2 regions of the Stenotrophomonas sp. WZN-1 genome follow, and region 1 is predicted to be linked to the other one. Evidence: riboswitches for the same ligand, from Rfam matches in the RefSeq annotation. Region 1 holds a riboswitch; the other holds the start of a gene.

The links. A riboswitch is a leader RNA that binds a small molecule or an ion and turns the genes downstream of it on or off. The one in region 1 is predicted to bind glycine.
Region 2: another riboswitch for glycine. It lies ahead of gcvP (aminomethyl-transferring glycine dehydrogenase); the one in region 1 lies ahead of CCR98_RS18630 (trimeric intracellular cation channel family protein).

Annotation. Positions count from the first base shown of each region.
Region 1 is NZ_CP021768.1:3,984,675-3,993,988, reverse strand. Features, by position in the region: gene CCR98_RS18650 (DNA alkylation repair protein) at 1-220, shown strand, start outside; gene CCR98_RS18645 (DUF6616 family protein) at 276-614, shown strand; gene CCR98_RS18640 (hypothetical protein) at 727-984, shown strand; gene CCR98_RS18635 (3-deoxy-7-phosphoheptulonate synthase) at 1,280-2,353, shown strand; gene CCR98_RS18630 (trimeric intracellular cation channel family protein) at 2,551-3,168, opposite strand; glycine riboswitch at 3,253-3,356, opposite strand; glycine riboswitch at 3,370-3,459, opposite strand; gene CCR98_RS18625 (GIY-YIG nuclease family protein) at 3,500-3,775, shown strand; gene CCR98_RS18620 (nuclear transport factor 2 family protein) at 3,847-4,278, shown strand; gene CCR98_RS18615 (hypothetical protein) at 4,283-4,738, shown strand; gene CCR98_RS18610 (NAD(P)/FAD-dependent oxidoreductase) at 4,820-6,100, opposite strand; gene CCR98_RS18605 (NYN domain-containing protein) at 6,224-7,003, shown strand; gene CCR98_RS18600 (glutathione S-transferase) at 7,146-7,766, shown strand; gene CCR98_RS18595 (primosomal protein N') at 7,816-9,314, opposite strand, start outside.
Region 2 is NZ_CP021768.1:3,299,350-3,308,663, forward strand. Features, by position in the region: gene CCR98_RS15580 (M2 family metallopeptidase) at 91-2,055, shown strand; gene CCR98_RS15585 (hypothetical protein) at 2,174-2,566, opposite strand; gene CCR98_RS15590 (siderophore-interacting protein) at 2,635-3,531, opposite strand; gene CCR98_RS15595 (multidrug effflux MFS transporter) at 3,673-4,899, opposite strand; glycine riboswitch at 5,200-5,302, shown strand; gene gcvP (aminomethyl-transferring glycine dehydrogenase) at 5,365-8,232, shown strand; gene CCR98_RS15605 (VOC family protein) at 8,325-8,735, opposite strand; gene CCR98_RS15610 (amino acid permease) at 8,880-9,314, opposite strand, start outside.

The DNA.
Region 1 (9,314 bases):
CGCCCTGTTCAAGCAACATCCGGAACATGCATTGGCGCTGCTGGAAGCACTGGCCGATGACCCGGAACGCTACGTGCAGGATTCGGTCAGCAATTGGCTCAATGATGCCGGCAAGACACAGCCGCAGTGGCTGCGCGGACTCTGCGTGCGCTGGCAGCGCGAGCACGACAGCGTCGCCAACGCCTACATCCGCAAACGCGCGATGCGCTCGCTCCGGTAGTGCCGGCCGCTGGCCGGCAACTCCGCAGCCTCGTCAACCTCAAGGAAGAACCACCATGTCCCACACCTTCATCGAGCTCTATACCGCCACGCCTGCCTGGACCACACTCCCGCCCGAACAGCGCGCGGCCTTCTTCGCCCGGATCGGTGCCGGCATGCAGCAGTTCGATCCGGCCCGCATTGCCCCACTGGCCATGGGCCGCATCGCCACGGACGTGCCGCACGGCAGCGGCGAGCAGTTCTATGCGGTCTGGCACTGCGCCAGCCGCGATGAGGCTGATGCGCTGGCGGCTGGCATTGCTGCTACCGGCTGGCATGCGTACTTCACCACCACCCATGCCATCGGTGCGGTGGACAGCATGGACCAGCACCTGGCCGACCTGGCCGCGTTGTAGCGCTGCTGCGGAGGTGCCCAGACACCCGGCCAGCAGCAGGGCGGCACATGCGCCTGTCACCCGGACGCGGTAAACAGGACATTGCCCATATCCATCCGCAGGGAAGTTGATCATGCAGAGCACGCTCCAGGTGACGCTGTTCGGCCCGCTTGGCGACAGCCCGGCATTGCAGTTGCCGGGGCGGGAAGGGCCGTCGGTGGCCATCCCGGAATCGGTCCTGCGGCAGTTGGTCTCCGACCTCTACACCGCCCGTTCCCTGCTTAATCCCGAGCAGCTGGACGAGGCCAGGCTGGAGCTGGACCGCGTGCTGGAGCGCTGGGCCGACATCCACGAAGGCCTGCTGCTGGACGTGGAAGTGCATGGCAAATGAGCGGCTTTGCGTGGCGGCTGCCGCGTAGGCAGCGCTGGAGTGCACCTCACTGAACCGTGTCCCCAGTTGCGGATGAAACATTTTGCACTGCGCAAAAGCTGTGCTATCAATACATCCCATGAACGCAGCCGCTACCCGCTTTTACTGGTATTACTTTCCGAAGCCACTGGCGGAGGAAGGACTGCGCTCACCCTGAAGAAAGCTTCAGACGCATTCCCGAAAGCCGCCAGCGAACCTGGCGGCTTTTTTCATGCCGCCGCGCTGGGGACCCCCAACGTTCCGGAGATCTCCTGCAATGCCCCCGCACACCGACGACCTGCGTATCCGCACCATCGAACCGCTGACACCGCCTGCCCAGCTGCTGGCGATGCTGCCCTGTGACGATGAAGCCTCCGACACCGTCAGCGCCTCGCGCGCGGCCCTGCACCAGATACTGCATGGCCGTGACGACCGCCTGGCGGTGGTGGTGGGCCCATGCTCGATCCACGACCCGAAGGCCGCCATCGAGTACGCCCAGCGCCTGAAGCCGCTGCGCGATGCGCTGGCCGGCGAACTGGAAATCGTCATGCGCGTGTACTTCGAGAAGCCGCGCACCACGGTGGGCTGGAAGGGCCTGATCAATGATCCGGACCTGGACGGCAGCTTCAGGATCGACAAGGGCCTGCGCATCGCCCGCGGCCTGCTGCGCGACATCAACAAGCTCGGCCTGCCGGCCGGTGTCGAATTCCTCGATGTGATCTCGCCGCAGTACATCGCCGACCTGGTGGCGTGGGGCGCGATCGGTGCACGCACCACCGAAAGCCAGGTGCATCGTGAGTTGGCCTCGGGGCTGTCGTGCCCGGTCGGGTTCAAGAACGGCACCGATGGCAACGTGAAGATCGCCGCCGACGCGGTGGGTGCAGCGTCCAATCCGCATCACTTCCTGTCGGTCACCAAGCAGGGCGGTACCGCCATCGTATCGACCACCGGCAATCCGGATTGCCATGTGATCCTGCGCGGCGGCAAGCAGCCGAACTACGACGCAGGCAGCGTCGCCGATGCCTGCCAGGTGCTGGCCAAGGCCAAGCTGCCGACGCGCCTGATGATCGACGCCAGCCATGCCAATAGTTTGAAGAACCCGGAAAACCAGCCGAAGGTGATCGAGGACATCGCCGTTCAGTTGGAAGACGGCGAACAGCGCATCGTTGGTGTGATGATCGAGAGCCATCTGGTTGGTGGCCGCCAGGAACTGGTGGAAGGCCAGCCGCTGGTCTACGGGCAGAGCATCACCGATGGCTGCATCGACTGGGACACCACCGTGACGGTGCTGGAGCGACTGGCTGCGGCCGTGCGCGCCCGTCGCGACGTGAAGGTGTCCGAAGCCGCCTGAGTGCGGCACGTGTGTGGATGGCGGCCAGCGCCTGCGGGGGTGCGGCCGCGATCAGGGCCGGCCGGAGTTGGAGGCCGGCCCATCTGCACCGGCGATGCGCCTGGCGCTGCGCATGAGCGACAGCGCCAGGTACATCGCCGGGGTGGTGCAGTAGATCCGCGCAAAGCGTGGAACCCCATGCTCGGCGAACGCGAACCTCAATGCACTTCGTCGTGGTACACGAACTTCGGCATTTCCCAGCGGTAGTGGATCGCCAGCAGGCGCAACGCGAAGCCGCCGCCGAGGCAGCACAGGATCGCAGTGGCATCGGCCACGCCCCAATGCAGCAGCAACAGATACGCTGCGCCGGTCAGCAGCGCGATGATCGCGTACAGCTCCTTCTGGAAGATCAGCGGCACCTCGTTGCAGAGGATGTCGCGCAGCACGCCGCCGAACGCGCCGGTCAGCATGCCGGCGATCAGCACGATCGGCATCGCATGGCCCGCCTCGCGCGCGATCGAGCAGCCGATCAGGGTGAAGGCGATCAGGCCCAGGCCATCGAGCACCAGAAAGGTGCGGCGGAAGTGGTGCATCCAGCGTGCGACCCAGGTGGCGATCAGCGCCGCGCATACGGTGAAGCCCAGGTACTCGGGATGCTTCACCCAGCCCAGCGGGTAATGGCCGAGCAGGATGTCGCGCAGCGAGCCGCCGCCGAGGGCGGTGACGCAGGCGATCATGACCACACCGAACAGGTCCATGCGGCGGCGACCGGCGGACAGTGCGCCGGTCATGGCCTCGGCGGAAATGGCGATCAGGTAGATGATGGACAACAGCATGGGGCAGGCTCCGGGCGCGGTGGGGCCGGCCATGCGCGACCACCGCCACTGCCTGCGCAATGACGGGATGACGATGACCGGTGCCGCTCCCGCTGTCCTTTTGCCTGAGAGTTCAGCGGCGTAGGCCGCGTGCCCCTTCGGCGGATCGTCCCGGGCGTGCCCGGTGACCTCTCTCCAGCTCGGCGAGTCGAATGCATGGTTGGTGGGATTCCAGCCCACCGGCCTGAGCGATCATGGGAGCCTGCGCCTTCGGCGGGCGCCAGCGCGGCGCCTCTCTCCTGCATTCGGGCGCCAGTATATCCGCTGCAGTGCAGCACGGCATAATCCGGGCATGGCCCCGTCCCTCCGCCCGTGGTTCCTGTACCTGCTCGAATGCCGCGATGGCAGCTATTACGCCGGCATCAGCACCGACGTGGACGCGCGTTTCGCCGCCCACCAGGCCGGCAAGGGCGCGCGCTACACCCGGGCACGGCCACCGCTGCGCGTGCTGGCCGTGCGCGAGTACCCGGACCGGGCCGCCGCCTCGCGGGCCGAATGGCAGCTCAAGCAGCAGCCGCGCGAACGCAAGCTGGCCTGGCTGCAGGCACCTGCCGGGACGCTTCGGTAGATCCACGCCACGCGTGGATGGGCTGCCCGGCCCATGCGATGATCGCCCCGCGCCCAGAGCTGGAGACCCGGATGTCCACGATCGCCCTGCTGGTCGCTCTTTCCGCAGCAACGAGCCCTGCCGCCGACCCGGTCACCCTCGCGGCCATCGAAGCCACCTGCCACGACTACGTCGATGGCCAGTTGGAGGCCGACCCGAAGCGTGTTGCCCGTTCCCTGCACCCGGACCTGGCCAAGCGCGCGGTGCTCGGCGATACACCCGACGAACGCCTGGGCCTGCGCCGCATGTCGAAGGAAGAGCTGGTCTCGTTGACAAAGCAGGGCGCGCTGAAGACGCCTAAGGATCAATGGGACCGCCGCTGCACGGTGCTGGACGTGACCGGCAACGCCGCCTCGGTGCGGCTGGAAACCCCATGGTTCGTCGACTACTTCCACATGGGCCGCTTCGACCAGCGCTGGGTCATCGTCAACGCACTGTGGTACCCGAAGCCGAAGGCGATGTAGAGCGATGCGTGCCGCCGGCAAAGCATGGATCTCGGTCGTCGTACTGGTAGCCGGTATCGCGCTGCTGCCTGGCCTGCTGTACCTGCTCGGGCTGGCGCTGGTGGAAGGCCGGCCGAAGCCGGCGGACCGCGCGCCCAGTGGTGTGGCTGCGTGCAGCCGTGAACCACGGGCGGGATACCAGCCGATGAACCCCTGGCGCTTCGCCGCGCAGTTCTTCGACAAGGACGCGATGCAGAAGAAGGTGCCTGAAGTGGAGCGGGAGGCCTTCTGGATTGCCCGACGCCACCTGTGGCGACAGCCTCGGCACGGCATGCTGCGCTGGCATCTGAGCAGCACCGCGTTGACGATCTGGATCACCCGGCATTGGAGTGCCGCGCAGATTGCTGATACCGCGAGGAAGGAGGATTTCTGCCGCACCTGGTCGAAACGGCGGGTGCCAGGTGGTCCGATGAACCGGTAGATCCACGCCATGCGTGGAGGGTGTTGACGGGGTCAGAGCCCTTTCCTGCGGAAAGGGATCCGACCCCTTTGCAGGCCTTCCCTAGCGCCTCGGCCGCCGGTCATCCTGATCATCACCGAAGATGATGCGCGCGCTGCGCTGGTAGCTCCAGTACGCCACGGCCCAGTTCAGCAGCACCACGATGCGGTTGCGGAAGCCGATCAGGAAGAACACGTGCGCGGCCAGCCAGAACCACCAGGCCAGGATGCCCGACAGCTGCAGCCGGCCCAGGTGCACGATCGCGGCCATGCGGCCGATGGTGGCGAGGTTGCCGTAGTCGGCGTACTTGAACGGCCCCGGTGCCGCCTTGCCATGCAGGCGCGCGCGGATCACATCGGCCACGTACTTGCCCATCTGCTTGGCGGCAGGGGCCACGCCGGGCACCGGCTTGCCGTTGGCCTGGTTCAGTGCGGCCAGATCGCCGGCCACGAACAGCTCCGGGTGATCGGGCAGGGTCAGGTCCGGCTGTACCTGCACGCGGCCGGCGCGGTCCAGCGGCACGTCCAGCGTGCGCGCCAGTGGTGAGGCGGCCACGCCGGCGGCCCAGACCACGGTGCGGGCCGGCACGAACTGCTCACCGAGCTTGAAGCCCTGGCTGTCGATGTCGCTCACCGGGGTACCGGTCAGCACTTCCACGCCCAGCTTTTCCAGCTGCCGGCGCGCCTTCAGCGAAAGCACTTCCGGGAACGAGGACAGCACGCGCGGCCCAGCCTCGATCAGCCGCACCTTGGCGCTGGCCGGATCGATGTGACGGAATTCGTTGCGCAGCGTATGCCGCGCGATCTCGGCCAGAGTGCCGGCCAGTTCAACACCGGTGGGACCGCCACCGACCACCGCGAAACTCAGCCATGCGGCCTTCTTCGCCGGGTCCGGTTCGGCCTCGGCGCGCTCGAAGGCCAGCAGCAGCTTGCGGCGCAATGCGATGGCATCGTCCAGGGTTTTCAGGCCGGGGGCATCATCGGCCCACTGGTCGTTGCCGAAGTAGGCGTGGGTAGCGCCGGTGGCCAGCAGCAGGCTGTCGTAGTCCAGCGTGCTGCCATCGGCCATGCGGATCTGCCGGGCCTGCTTGTCGATGGCGACCACTTCGCCGAGGCGGACTTCCACGTTGCGCTGGTGGCCGAGGATGTGGCGCAGCGGTGCGGCGATATCCGGCGCGGACAGGCCGGCGGTGGCCACCTGGTACAGCAGTGGCTGGAACAGGTGGTGGTTGCGGCGGTCGACCAGGGTGATGCGCATGCGTTCGCGGGCCAGGGCACGGGTGGCCCAGAGGCCGGCAAAACCGCCGCCGACAACGACCAGGTGGGGAACGCGCTCGCGACTCATCGACTCACTCCAGTGGGGGCATTGGGGGAAGCGCCTGGCATCTTCGCACGGCGGCTGCCTGTCACGTCAGCGCCCGCGTGGATCGGCGATACTCGGGTTCAGGCAACGGCCCCTGAGGAGCCCATGAGCGAACCGGAAAAGCGCATCGCCCTGTTGATCGACGCCGACAACGCGCCGGCCTCGAAGATCGACGAGGTCCTGGCCGAAGTCGCCCGCTACGGCGTGGCCAACGTGCGCCGCGCCTATGGCAACTGGAAGAGCCCGCGGCTGAAGGGCTGGGAAGCGGTGCTGCACGAATATGCGATCCGCCCGATCCAGCAGTTCGCCTACAGCAAGGGCAAGAATGCTTCGGACATGGCGATGGTGATCGATGCCATGGACCTGCTGTACGCGCGCAACCTTGATGGGTTCGCCATCGTCTCCAGCGATGCCGATTTCACCCCGATGGTGATGCGCCTGCTGACCGATGGTGTGAAGGTGTATGGCTTCGGCGAAAAGAAGACGCCCGAACCGTTCGTCAACGCGTGCTCGAAGTTCACCTATCTGGAAGCGCTGGGCCAGACCCATGCCAGCGTGCCGGATGCCGAGCAGGCATCGAGCGAACAGGCATCGAACGAGCCGGTCGTCAATGATGATGCACGCCCGCGCAAGAGCGGGGCGGAGATGCGCAGCGATACGCGGCTGGTGAAGATGCTGCGGCGTGCGGTGTCCTCGGCCGAGGGCGAGGATGGCTGGTCGCATCTGGGGCCGGTCGGCAGCCAGATCGGCAACCAGGCCTCATTCGATCCGCGCAACTACGGCTACGGCAAGCTCAGTGATCTTTTGGCAGCAATCGGGCTGTTCGAGCTGAAGAAGGACGGCAAGTCGTCCTACGTGCGCGCGCTGCCAAAAAAGAACAGGTAGTTCCGGCCACTGGCCGAAGAAGAACCGGTAGTGCCGGCCGCTGGCCGGCAACACCCAGATGCCCGATCGCGCATCCGGCACGCACATCTCCACCCAATCAGGCGTATCGTTGCCGCTCGCATTGCCAGCAGGGAAAACCCGCATGTTGAAGATCTGGGGCCGCCGCAATTCCAGCAACGTCCGTAAGGTACTGTGGTGCGCCGAGGAGATCGGCCTGCCGTATGAATCCATCGAGGTCGGTGGCAGCCACGGTGGCACGCAGACGCCGGAATACCAGGCGATGAACCCGAACAGCCTGGTGCCGGTGATCGAAGACAACGGCCTGCCGCTGTGGGAATCGAACGCCATCGTGCGCTACCTGAGCGCGCGCTACGCGCTGGGCACCCTGTATGCAGAAGACCCGATGGAGCGCGCCCAGGCCGAGAAGTGGATGGACTGGAGTACATCGCGGATGGCGCCGCTGTACAGCGACCTGGTCTGGGGCATCATGCGCACCGCGCCGGCCGACCGCGACGAAGCACGCATCAGTGCCGCCATCGTCCGTGCCGGTGATTACCTGGCGATGGCCGATGCCACCCTGGCGAAACAGCCATGGCTGTCGGGCGAGAAATTCGCGATGGGTGACATTCCACTGGGCTCGCTGATCTACGCCTGGTTCGAACTGCCGATCCAGCGACCGGAGCTTCCGCACCTGGCGGATTGGTATGCGCGCCTGCGTGAGCGGCCGGCCTACCAGCGCGGCGTGATGTCGCCGCTGACGTAAGCGAAAGCGTTCGGGATCCGATCCCACCCGACGGGTGGGCTCTGACCCCTCAATACAGATCCGTCGGATCCACATCCAGCGACCAGCGCACCTTGCGTGCTTCCGGCAGCGCATACAGCTGCGGAACCAGTTGCGAAAGTACACCATGCAGCGGCGGCCGCTGCGCGGCCGACAGCAGCAGCTGCGTGCGCTGGTAGCCGGCACGCCGCGGCATCGGCGCCGGCATCGGCCCGTAGGCTTCGACCACGTTCTGCTCGCCCAGCAACTGCCGCGCGGCCAGCAGGAACGCGTTGGCATGCTCCACCTGCTGCGCTTCGGCCCGCATCAGCGCCAGATGCGCGAATGGCGGGAATCCGGCCGCCTGGCGCTGGTTCAGCTCGGCCTGCGCGAACGGGTGGTAGCCCCCGCTCACCAGGGTTTCCAGCAGCGGGTGCCCGGGGTGATGGGTCTGCAGCCAGACCTCGCCGGGGTCACGTGCACGTCCCGCGCGACCGGCCACCTGGATCAGCTGCTGCGCCAGTTTCTCGCTGGCGCGGAAGTCGGCGGAGAACAGACCTTCGTCGATGCCCACCACCACCACCAGCGTCAGCTTGGGCAGGTCGTGGCCCTTGGCCAGGATCTGCGTGCCGACCAGGATGCCGGGCTGGTCACCCAGTTTCGCCAGCTGCTGTTCCAGCGCATCGCGGCGCGAAGTGGTGCCGCGATCGATGCGCACCACCGGAAAGTCGGCGAAGGCGGCGGTGAGGTGTTCTTCCAGGCGTTCGGTGCCGATACCCTGCGGCTGCAGCGCCAGGCTGCCGCAGGCCGGGCACGCCAACGGCGCCGGTTGCCGCGCACCGCAGTGGTGGCACTGCAGGCGACGGCCGCCACCATGCACGGTCATCGGCGCATCGCAGCGCTGGCATGGCGCGGTCCAGCCGCAGTCGTGGCACAGCAGCACCGGCGCATAGCCGCGGCGGTTCTTGAACACCAGTACCTGCTGGCCGCGCTGCAGATGCTCGCCGATGCCGGCCAGTACGTCGGCCGACAAACCGTCATGCAGCGGTCGCTTGCGTACATCCAGGATGCGCACGCGCGGTGGCCGTGCATCACCGGCGCGCTGTTTCAGGCGCAGGTGCGTGTAGCGCCCGGCGTAGGCGTTGTGCAGGGTTTCCAGCGAGGGCGTTGCACTGCCCAGCAGAACCGGAATGCCCAGCGACTTGGCCCGGACCAGGGCGAAATCGCGCGCGTGGTAGCGGATGCCGTCCTGCTGCTTGTAGCTGCCGTCGTGTTCCTCGTCGACGATCAGCAGGCCGGCCTGCGGCAACGGCGTGAACACTGCCGAGCGGGTGCCGACGATGACACGTGCTTCGCCGCGTGAGGCCGCTGCCCAGACGCGCGCGCGCTCGTTGTCGTTCAGCCCCGAATGCAGCGCATGCACGGCGATGCCGAGGCGGCCGCGGAAGCGTGCCAGGGTCTGCGGGGTCAGGCCGATTTCCGGCACCAGCACCAGCGCCTGCTTGCCCTGTGCCAGGCAATGGATGATCGCCTGCAGGTAGACCTCGGTCT
Region 2 (9,314 bases), 690 kb from region 1:
GCCGGGCGCCGCCCGGCCGACTTCCGCCACTTGCGGTAGCAGCGACTGCCCACTAGCCTTCGGCCGTCGTTCACCACCCAAGGACCGCCCGTGAAACACCGTCATCTCCTGCTGGCCTCGGCAATCGCCGCCGCCACGCTGGCCCTGGCCGCCTGCAAGAAGGAAGCTGCCCCAGGTACCGATACCGCCAGCAGCAGCGCCCCGGCCGGCGAAACCGCCGATCAGTTCGTGGCCCGCATCAATGCCGAGTTCAAGGCCGCCTACCCGGAGATGACCTCGGCGCAGTGGCTGTCCTCCACCTACATCAACAGTGACTCGGAACGCATTGCGGCCAAGGCCAACGAGCGTTCGCTGACCCAGCTCAACAGCTGGATCGAACAGGCCGCCACGTTCGACGGCAAGCCGATGAGCGAGGACAGCAAGCGCGCGATCCACCTGCTGAAGCTGATGTCGTCGATGCCGGCACCGCGTGACCCGGCCAAGCTGGCCGAGCTGACCCAGATCGCCACCCGCATGGAAGGCAGCTACGGCGCCGGCAAGTACTGCACCGATGCCAACGATCCGAACTCCTGCCGCCAGCTGGGCGAGCTGGAGCAGGTGCTGGCACGCAGCCGCGATTACGACAAGCAGCTCGACGCCTGGCAGGGCTGGCACAGCACCACCAAGAGCATGCGCGGCGACTACCAGAAGTTCGTCGGCCTGGTGAATGAAGGCGCCAAGGGCATGGGCTTCACCGATGCCGGCCAGATGTGGCGCAGCGGCTATGACATGCCGCCGGAACAGATCGGCCCGGAAACCGATCGCCTGTGGGAACAGGTCAAGCCGATGTACGAGCAGCTGCACTGCTACGCACGCGGCAAGCTGGACAAAACCTACGGCAAGGACAAGGCCGAAGTGGGCAACGGCCTGATCGCCGCGCACCTGCTGGGCAACATGTGGCAGCAGGACTGGTCGAACCTGTGGGACCAGCTGGAACCGTACCCGGGTGCCGGCAGCCTGGACATCACCGCGGCGCTTGAGAAGCAGTACCAGACCAACCTGAGCGCCGCGCTGGCCAAGGCCGGCAAGGACGCCAACGTGGCCGCGCAGTACAAGGCGCAGCGCGAGGCCGAACTGCGTACCGCCAGGCAGATGACCGAACGCGCGCAGGACTTCTATGTGTCGCTGGGCATGCCGTCGCTGCCGCAGTCGTACTGGGAACGCACCCAGTTCATCAAGCCCGACGACCGCGACGTGGTCTGCCACGCCAGCGCCTGGGACATGAACATGGAAGGCGATGTGCGCACCAAGATGTGCATCAAGCCGAACGAAGAGAACTTCACCACCATCTACCACGAGCTGGGCCACATCTATTACGACCTGGCCTACAACCCGCTGCCGCCGCTGTTCCAGGGCGGTGCCAACGATGGCTTCCATGAAGCGATCGGCGACACCATCGTGCTGGCGATGACGCCCAAGTACCTCAGCTCGATCGGCCTGGTCGACGCACCGACCGAGAGCCGCGAGGCGGTCATCAACAACCAGATGCGCATGGCGCTGTCGGGCGTATCGTTCCTGCCGTTCGGGCTGATGATCGACCGCTGGCGCTGGGGCGTGTTCGATGGCTCGATCACCGCCGACAACTACAACAAGGCGTGGTGGGACCTGAAGGCCAAGTACCAGGGCGTGGCGCCGGCAAGCACCCGTGGCGAAGAATTCTTCGACCCGGGCGCGAAGTACCACGTGCCGGGCAACACTCCGTACACGCGCTACTTCCTGGCACGCATCCTGCAGTTCCAGTTCTACAAGGGCCTGTGCGACGCGGCCGGCTACAAGGGCCCGCTGCATGAGTGCACCTTCTACGGCAACAAGGAAGCCGGCCAGAAGTACTGGGCGATGCTGAGCAAGGGTGCCAGCCAGCCGTGGCAGGCCACGCTGAAGGAGCTGACCGGCACCGACAAGCTCGATGCCGGCCCGATGATCGAGTACTTCACCCCGGTCAACGAGTGGTTGAAGCAGCAGAACGAAGGCCAGATGTGCGGCTGGCAGGCCAGCGCGGCACCGGCGGCGAAATGAAAAAGGGGCGGATCCGCGAGGATCCGCCCCTTTCTGGTAGTGCCGGCCGCTGGCCGGCAACTGCGCGACGAAGACCCAACGGGCAGCCGGCCAGCGGCCGGCTCTACCGAAACGCCTGTCAGCTGTTCTTCTTCGCGGCCATCGCCGCGGCCAGCTCGGCCTTGAACTCCTCGAAAGTCTGGCCCTTTTCCTTCGCTTCGGCCTGTGCGGCATCGCGCAGCGCATCGGAGTACATCAGGCGCACCGGCGTGCCGTTGCGCTCGTGCAGTTCACCGGCCTGCATGATCAGCGCCAGCACCTGCGCAGCGCTCTCGCTGTGGCCAGCGATGCGGCCGTCCATGCCCAGCACCCATTCGCCGTCGCGGCGCACGACACCGGCCAGCAGGGTGCGCTGCGCGTCGCGCAGTTCGGCATGCGGCTCCACCGGCGAGGCCTGGGCAGCAGCCTTGTTGGCGGCCTGCTTTTCCTGGCGACGGCGCTGGTCGCGGCGGGTCTTGGAGCTGGTGGACATGGTGCGGTACCGCTGCGAGGGGGGCGCAAGGATAGCGCACCCCGCCCGCAGCGCTGCTTCACGTCGCCTCAGTCCAGCACTTTGCCGTGCCGCCAGTAACCCATGAAGGTGATCGCACGGCGGTCCAACCCGCAATCGCGCACCAGGTGGCGGCGGATCGCCATCACCGCCCCCGCCTCGCCCGCCACCCAGGCATACAGCGGCCCCGCCACGCGGGTATCGGCCTGCTCCCAGAGGATCTGCGCATCGACGTCGATCTCCTCCAGCGCGTCGCCGGCAGCCACACCCGAGGCCGCAGCCAACCTTGCCTGGACTGCCTGCAGCAAGGGCTGCCCGTACGCCGCCTGCCCGCGCGGCAACCAGACCAGCTCGGCCGTGGCCGGCGCCTTGAGCGGAACCGCGTCACCGGCCTGCGCCACTTCCAGCAGGGCCAGCGTGCGCGGCGGATCCACCATGGCCGCCAGTTCCTCGAGAATGCCGGCCACTGCCGGCAGCGCGGTCTCGTCAGCCACCAGCAGCACCTGGCCAACGCCGGCCGGCGGCTTCCATTCCCAGCCCTCGCTGCTGTCGGCGCAGTCGGCATCCGGGGCCAGCAGCACCACGCGGTCGCCCGGCCGGGCATGCATGGCCCAGCGCGAAGCGGGGCCGGTCACGCCGTGGATGACGAAATCGACATCGACCTCGCCCTGCTCGGCGCGCAGCTGGCGGATCGTGTAGGTGCGCATCGGCGGGCGCTGATCGTCCGGCAGGGCCCGGTAGCGCGGGTACCAGTCCTCGCCGCTGGGGACCTGCGGCACCTCCTGGCCGGGCAAGGGGAAGAACACCTTGATGCGCTGGTCCGGGCCTTCGGACTTCATCCGTGCCACGTCGGCACCGGTGAACACCATGCGGTCCAGGGAGGGGGAAAGGACGCGGCGCTCCTTCAGCGCCACCTCGAACAGGCGGTAGGTCTGCTGCGCAGCCATGGGGGTACCTCATGCAACGACAGTGGATCGGCTGGCTGTCGTGCACCTGTGCACCGGCTGGCTGGAGTACCCAGCCTAGTCCGGTGGTTTCCCGTCGCAAGTGCTGCGGGCGTCACGGCCCGCCCTACCCCTGCACGCTGCTCAATGGCCCGTGCAGGCCGCCTGCGCCGCGCGTTCGCGCCGGTGTTCCCAGTACCAGAACACGAAGCCGGCGCCGAAGAACGCCGCCTGGCCCAGCGCCAGGTGCAGCGGGCTGGCGCTGAGCAGCGGTGACACCACGCCGGCCACCACGGTGCTGATCATCAGCTGCACGAAGGCCTGCAGCGACGAGGCCAGGCCGCGCTGGTGCGGGTACATGTCCAGCACCGCCAGCGCCAGGATCGGGAAGATCAGCGCCATGCCCATGCCGCCCAGGAAGATCGGCATCACCGCCCACGGCAGGGCGAACTGTGGCGCCAGGCCGACATAGCCGATGTTCAGCAGCACCGACAGCGCGCACAGGGCGAAACCGATGGAGACCTGTCGCGTGGGGCTGCTGTGCCCGGCCATGCGCCCGGACAGGAACGAGCCGGTGGTCATGCCGCCGATGGTGGGGATGAACAGCCAGGCGAAGCCGCCCTCGCCCAGGTGCAGGTGCTGCATCACGAACACCGGCGCCGAGGAGATGTACAGGAACACGCCACCGAAGCCGATGCTGCCGGCCAACGCAAGGCGCAGGAAACGCGGATTGAAGCCGATGCCCACGTAGTTGCGCATCAGCACGCGCGGTGACAACGGCACGCGCGCCTCGACCGGATGGGTTTCCGGCAGGTAGCGCGCGGTGGCCGCCAGCAGCACCAGCGCGAACACCACCAGGAACCAGAAGATCAGCGGCCAGCCGGCGCCGCTGAGCAGGATCCAGCCACCGATGATCGGTGCGATCGCCGGGGCGATGCCGAACAGCATCGACACCTGGCTCATCAGCCGCTGTGCATCGTGGCCGTGGTACAGGTCGCGGATCACCGCACGGCCGACAATCATGCCGACGCCTGCGGACAGACCCTGCAGCGCGCGGAACGCCAGCAGCGTGGTCAGGTCGGTGGACAGCGCACAGCCGACCGAGGCACCGACGAACACCACCAGGCCGCCGAGGATCACCCGCTTGCGGCCCCAGGCATCGGACAGCGGGCCGTGTGCCAGGCTCATCAGGCCGTAGAACAGCAGGTACACGCTGATGGTCTGCTGCACCGCCACCTCGTCCACCGCCAGGCGCTGGGCCAGCTGCGGGAACGCCGGGAAGATGGTGTCGATCGAGAACGGACCGAACATGGCCAGGCCGGCGAGCAGCAGGGCCATGCGGCGGGTGGAGGGAGCAACAGCGGCGGTCATGGGGAAGGCGTCCGGCAGGGCCATGCGTTGCACGCACGGCGGGCGCCGGTCCCCCTGCAGCAGGGACGGCGCCAGATGAATTCGGGTATCCCGCCATCATAGGTGGGGATTGCGCCCGATGCCATGCAGCGGTGCACAAAACGCACGACCGGGCCATCGGCCATTCAGGCGCAGCGGCCGGGCCCGGAGGCGGCTGGCGCGCCCGCAACGGGCTATAATCGGCGGGCAACACGGTGGGAGAAGCGGAACACCGCTGCCGAAGGCGCAACGCCCGTAATCGCTCAGGCCCGATACCACCCGTAACACAACTCTGGAGAGACCGGTTCGATCCGGCGCCGAAGGGGCACGAAGCCGCGGTTTTCCGCGCTTCCAAACTCTCAGGCAAAAGGACAGAGGGGCGCCCCGCAGACCGCCGACCGGCGGCTTGTGCCCGTGCGTGTGCCCTTTCCTGACGGATCCTTCGCCATGTCCCAGAACACCCCTTCCCTGCGTGAGCTCGAGCACCACAATGCGTTCGTCGAGCGCCACATCGGCCCCAACGATGCCGAGATCGCGCAGATGCTCGACGTCGTCGGCCACGCATCGCTGGATGCGATGTCCGATGCCATCGTACCGGCCAAGATCAAGTCGCCGGCGCCGCTGGCACTGCCTGAATCGATGACCGAAGTGCAGGCACTGGCGAAGATCCGTGCGATCGCCGACAAGAACACCGTGCTGCGCAGCTTCATCGGCCAGGGCTACTACGGTACCCACACGCCGAACGTGATCCTGCGCAATATCCTGGAAAACCCGGCCTGGTACACCGCCTACACCCCGTACCAGGCGGAAATCTCGCAGGGCCGCATGGAAGCGCTGATCAACTTCCAGACCCTGTGCGCCGACCTCACCGGCATGGAAATCGCCAACGCCTCGCTGCTGGACGAAGCCACCGCCGCTGCCGAAGCGATGACCCTGGCCAAGCGTTCGGCCAAGTCGAAGTCGGACACCTTCTTCGTGCACGACGCCGTGCACCCGCAGACCCTGGAACTGCTGCGCACGCGCGCCGAACCGATGGGCATCGTGCTGCGCGTGGGCACCCCGGCCGAAGCACTGGAAGCGGAAGCCTTCGGCCTGCTGCTGCAGTACCCGGACACCTTCGGCCAGGTCGGCGACTACAAGGCGCTGGTCGATGCCGTGCACGCGCGCGGCGGCCTGGTGGCCGTGGCCACCGACCTGCTGGCACTGACCCTGCTGGCCGCCCCGGGCGAATGGGGCGCGGACATCGTGGTCGGCAACAGCCAGCGATTCGGCGTGCCATTCGGCTTCGGCGGCCCGCACGCCGCGTTCATGGCCTGCCGTGACGCCTACAAGCGCTCGATGCCGGGCCGCCTGATCGGCGTCTCGGTCGATGCGCAGGGCAACCCGGCCTACCGCCTGACCCTGCAGACCCGCGAGCAGCACATCCGCCGCGAGAAGGCCACCTCCAACATCTGTACCGCACAGGTGCTGCTGGCGGTGATGGCCTCGATGTATGCCGTCTACCACGGCCCGGAAGGCCTGACCCGCATCGCCCGCCGCACCCACCGCCTGGCCTCGATCCTGGCCGCGGCGCTGCGCAAGGCCGGCGTGCAGGTCGGTAGTGACTTCTTCGACACCCTGCATGTCACCGGCGTGCATGCCGATGAGATCCACGCCAAGGCCCGCGCTGCGGGTTACAACCTGCGCGCGATCGACAGCGACTCGGTCGGCATCAGCCTGGACGAGACCGCCACCCGCGCCGACGTGGTCGCGCTGGCCGCCGTGTTCGGTGCGCAGGCCGACGTCGACGCGCTGGATGCCAGCACCGCCGATGCGCTGCCGGCCGGCCTGCTGCGCCAGTCCGCGTTCCTGACCCACCCGGTGTTCAACACCCACCACAGCGAGCACGAACTGCTGCGCTACCTGCGCTCGCTGGCCGACAAGGACCTGGCGATGGACCGCACGATGATCCCGCTGGGCTCGTGCACCATGAAGCTCAACGCCACCGCCGAGATGATCCCGGTGACCTGGCCGGAGTTCTCGCAGATCCACCCGCTGGTGCCGGCCGACCAGGCGCTGGGCTACAAGGAACTGATCGACACGCTGGAAGCGATGCTGGTCGAATGCACCGGCTATGACGCGGTCAGCCTGCAGCCGAACTCCGGCGCGCAGGGCGAGTACGCCGGCCTGCTGGCGATCCGCGCCTACCACCGCTCGCGCGGCGAAGACCACCGCGACATCTGCCTGATCCCGGACTCGGCGCACGGCACCAACCCGGCCTCGGCGCAGATGTGCGGCATGAAGGTGGTGGTGACCAAGACCGATGCCAACGGCAACGTCGACGTCGAGGACATCCGCCTCAACGCCGAGAAGTACAGCGACCGCCTGGCCGCGATCATGATGACCTACCCGTCCACGCACGGCGTGTTCGAGGAAGAGGTGGTGGAGATCTGCGAGATCATCCACAAGCACGGCGGCCAGGTGTACACCGACGGTGCCAACATGAACGCCCTGGTCGGCGTGGCCAAGCCGGGCAAGTGGGGGTCGGATGTTTCGCACCTGAACCTGCACAAGACCTTCTGCATCCCGCACGGCGGTGGCGGCCCGGGCGTCGGCCCGTGCGCGGTCAAGGAGCACCTGGCCCCGTTCCTGCCCGGCAAGCTGGGTGACAACGGCCCGGTCGGCATGGTCAGCGCGGCCAGCTTCGGCAGCGCCTCGATCCTGCCGATCAGCTGGATGTACATCGCGATGATGGGCCGCGACGGCCTGCGCAAGGCCACCCAGGTCGCGCAGCTCAACGCCAACTACATCGCCAAGCGCCTGGCCCCGCACTTCAAGACCCTGTACACCGGCCGCAACGGCCTGGTGGCGCACGAGTGCATCCTCGACGTGCGCCCGCTGGAAAAGACCAGCGGCATCGGCGCCGAGGACGTGGCCAAGCGCCTGATCGACTTCGGCTTCCACGCCCCGACCCTGAGCTTCCCGGTGGCCGGCACGCTGATGGTGGAGCCGACCGAGAGCGAATCGCTGCACGAACTGGATCGCTTCATCAACGCGATGATCCAGATCCGCGAGGAAATCACTGCGATCGAAGACGGCCGCCTGGACCGCGAGGACAACCCGCTGAAGAACGCGCCGCACACTGCCACCGCAGTGACCGCCAGCGAGTGGACCCACGCCTACCCGCGCGAACTGGCCGCTTTCCCGCTGGCCAGCCTGAAGCAGAGCAAGTACTGGCCGCCGGTGGCGCGCGTGGACAACGTGTACGGCGACAAGAACGTGATGTGCGCCTGCATCCCGGTCGATGCCTACAAGGATGATGAAGTCGAGGCGTGATTCCTCCCTGCATCGGTAAAGAAAACGGCCCGCGCAAGCGGGCCGTTTTCATAAGGACGTGTGGACCAGGGGCCACACCCACATACTTCCGATCACGGATCCGGCATCTGCCCCAGGCTCAACTGCCACGACACGCCGAAGCGGTCCTGCACCCAGCCATAGCGGTTGCTGAAATCGTAATCGCCCACCGGCATCAGCCAATGGCCGCCCTCGCCCAGCACGCGTGCGGCTCGTTCGAACTGCTCGGCGCCGGAACACTCGACGAACAGCGAGATCGACGGCGAGAAGGTGAAGTCGTGCACGTCCAGGCTGTCGAAGCACAGGTAGTGGGTGCCACCGAGCAGGAAAATGGCCTGGCGCACCTGCCCGGGCACGCCGGCGCCGGCGCCCTCGGGGTGGCGTTGCAGGGCCAGCAGGCGGAAATCGGCAAAGGCTTCGGCGTACAGGGCCAGCGCGGCCTCGGCCTGGCCGGTGAACATCAGGAAGGGACGGCTGCGCAGCATGCGGTGCTCCTGTTCGACGGGCCGATGACGGCCCACGCGATCAGGATGGCACGGCGGATGTATGCCTGCTGTAGAGCCGAGCCCGCGCTCGGCTGGCGGCCACGCGAACAGCAGCCGACCGTGGGGTCGGCTCTACAACAGCAATCAGGCCTCGCGCATGCGCCGCGCGATGGCGCTGCTGGCGGCGATCGTGGCGGTCAACGCCACCATCGACAGGAACTGCAGCCGGGTATGCGCTTCACTCAGCAGCAGGCCGAAGATCAGCGCCAGGATCGCCAGTGCACAGCAGGTCAGCCACGGGAAGCCGGCCATGCGGAACGGCAGGCGGGTGCCCAGGCGATCCGCGCGCCGGCGCAGCACCAGCTGCGAGACCAGCGACAGCGTCCACACCAGCAGGCAGGTGGAACCGACGATGTTCAGCAGCACCGGCAGCACCCGGTCCGGGAACAGCAGTTCCATCACCGTGGCGGCAAAGCCGAACAGCACGCTGGCCAGCACGGCGATCACCGGCACCTGGCGCGGGTCGGTCCAGCCGAGCACAGCCGGCGCTTCGCGGCGCTGCGCCAGCGAATACATCAT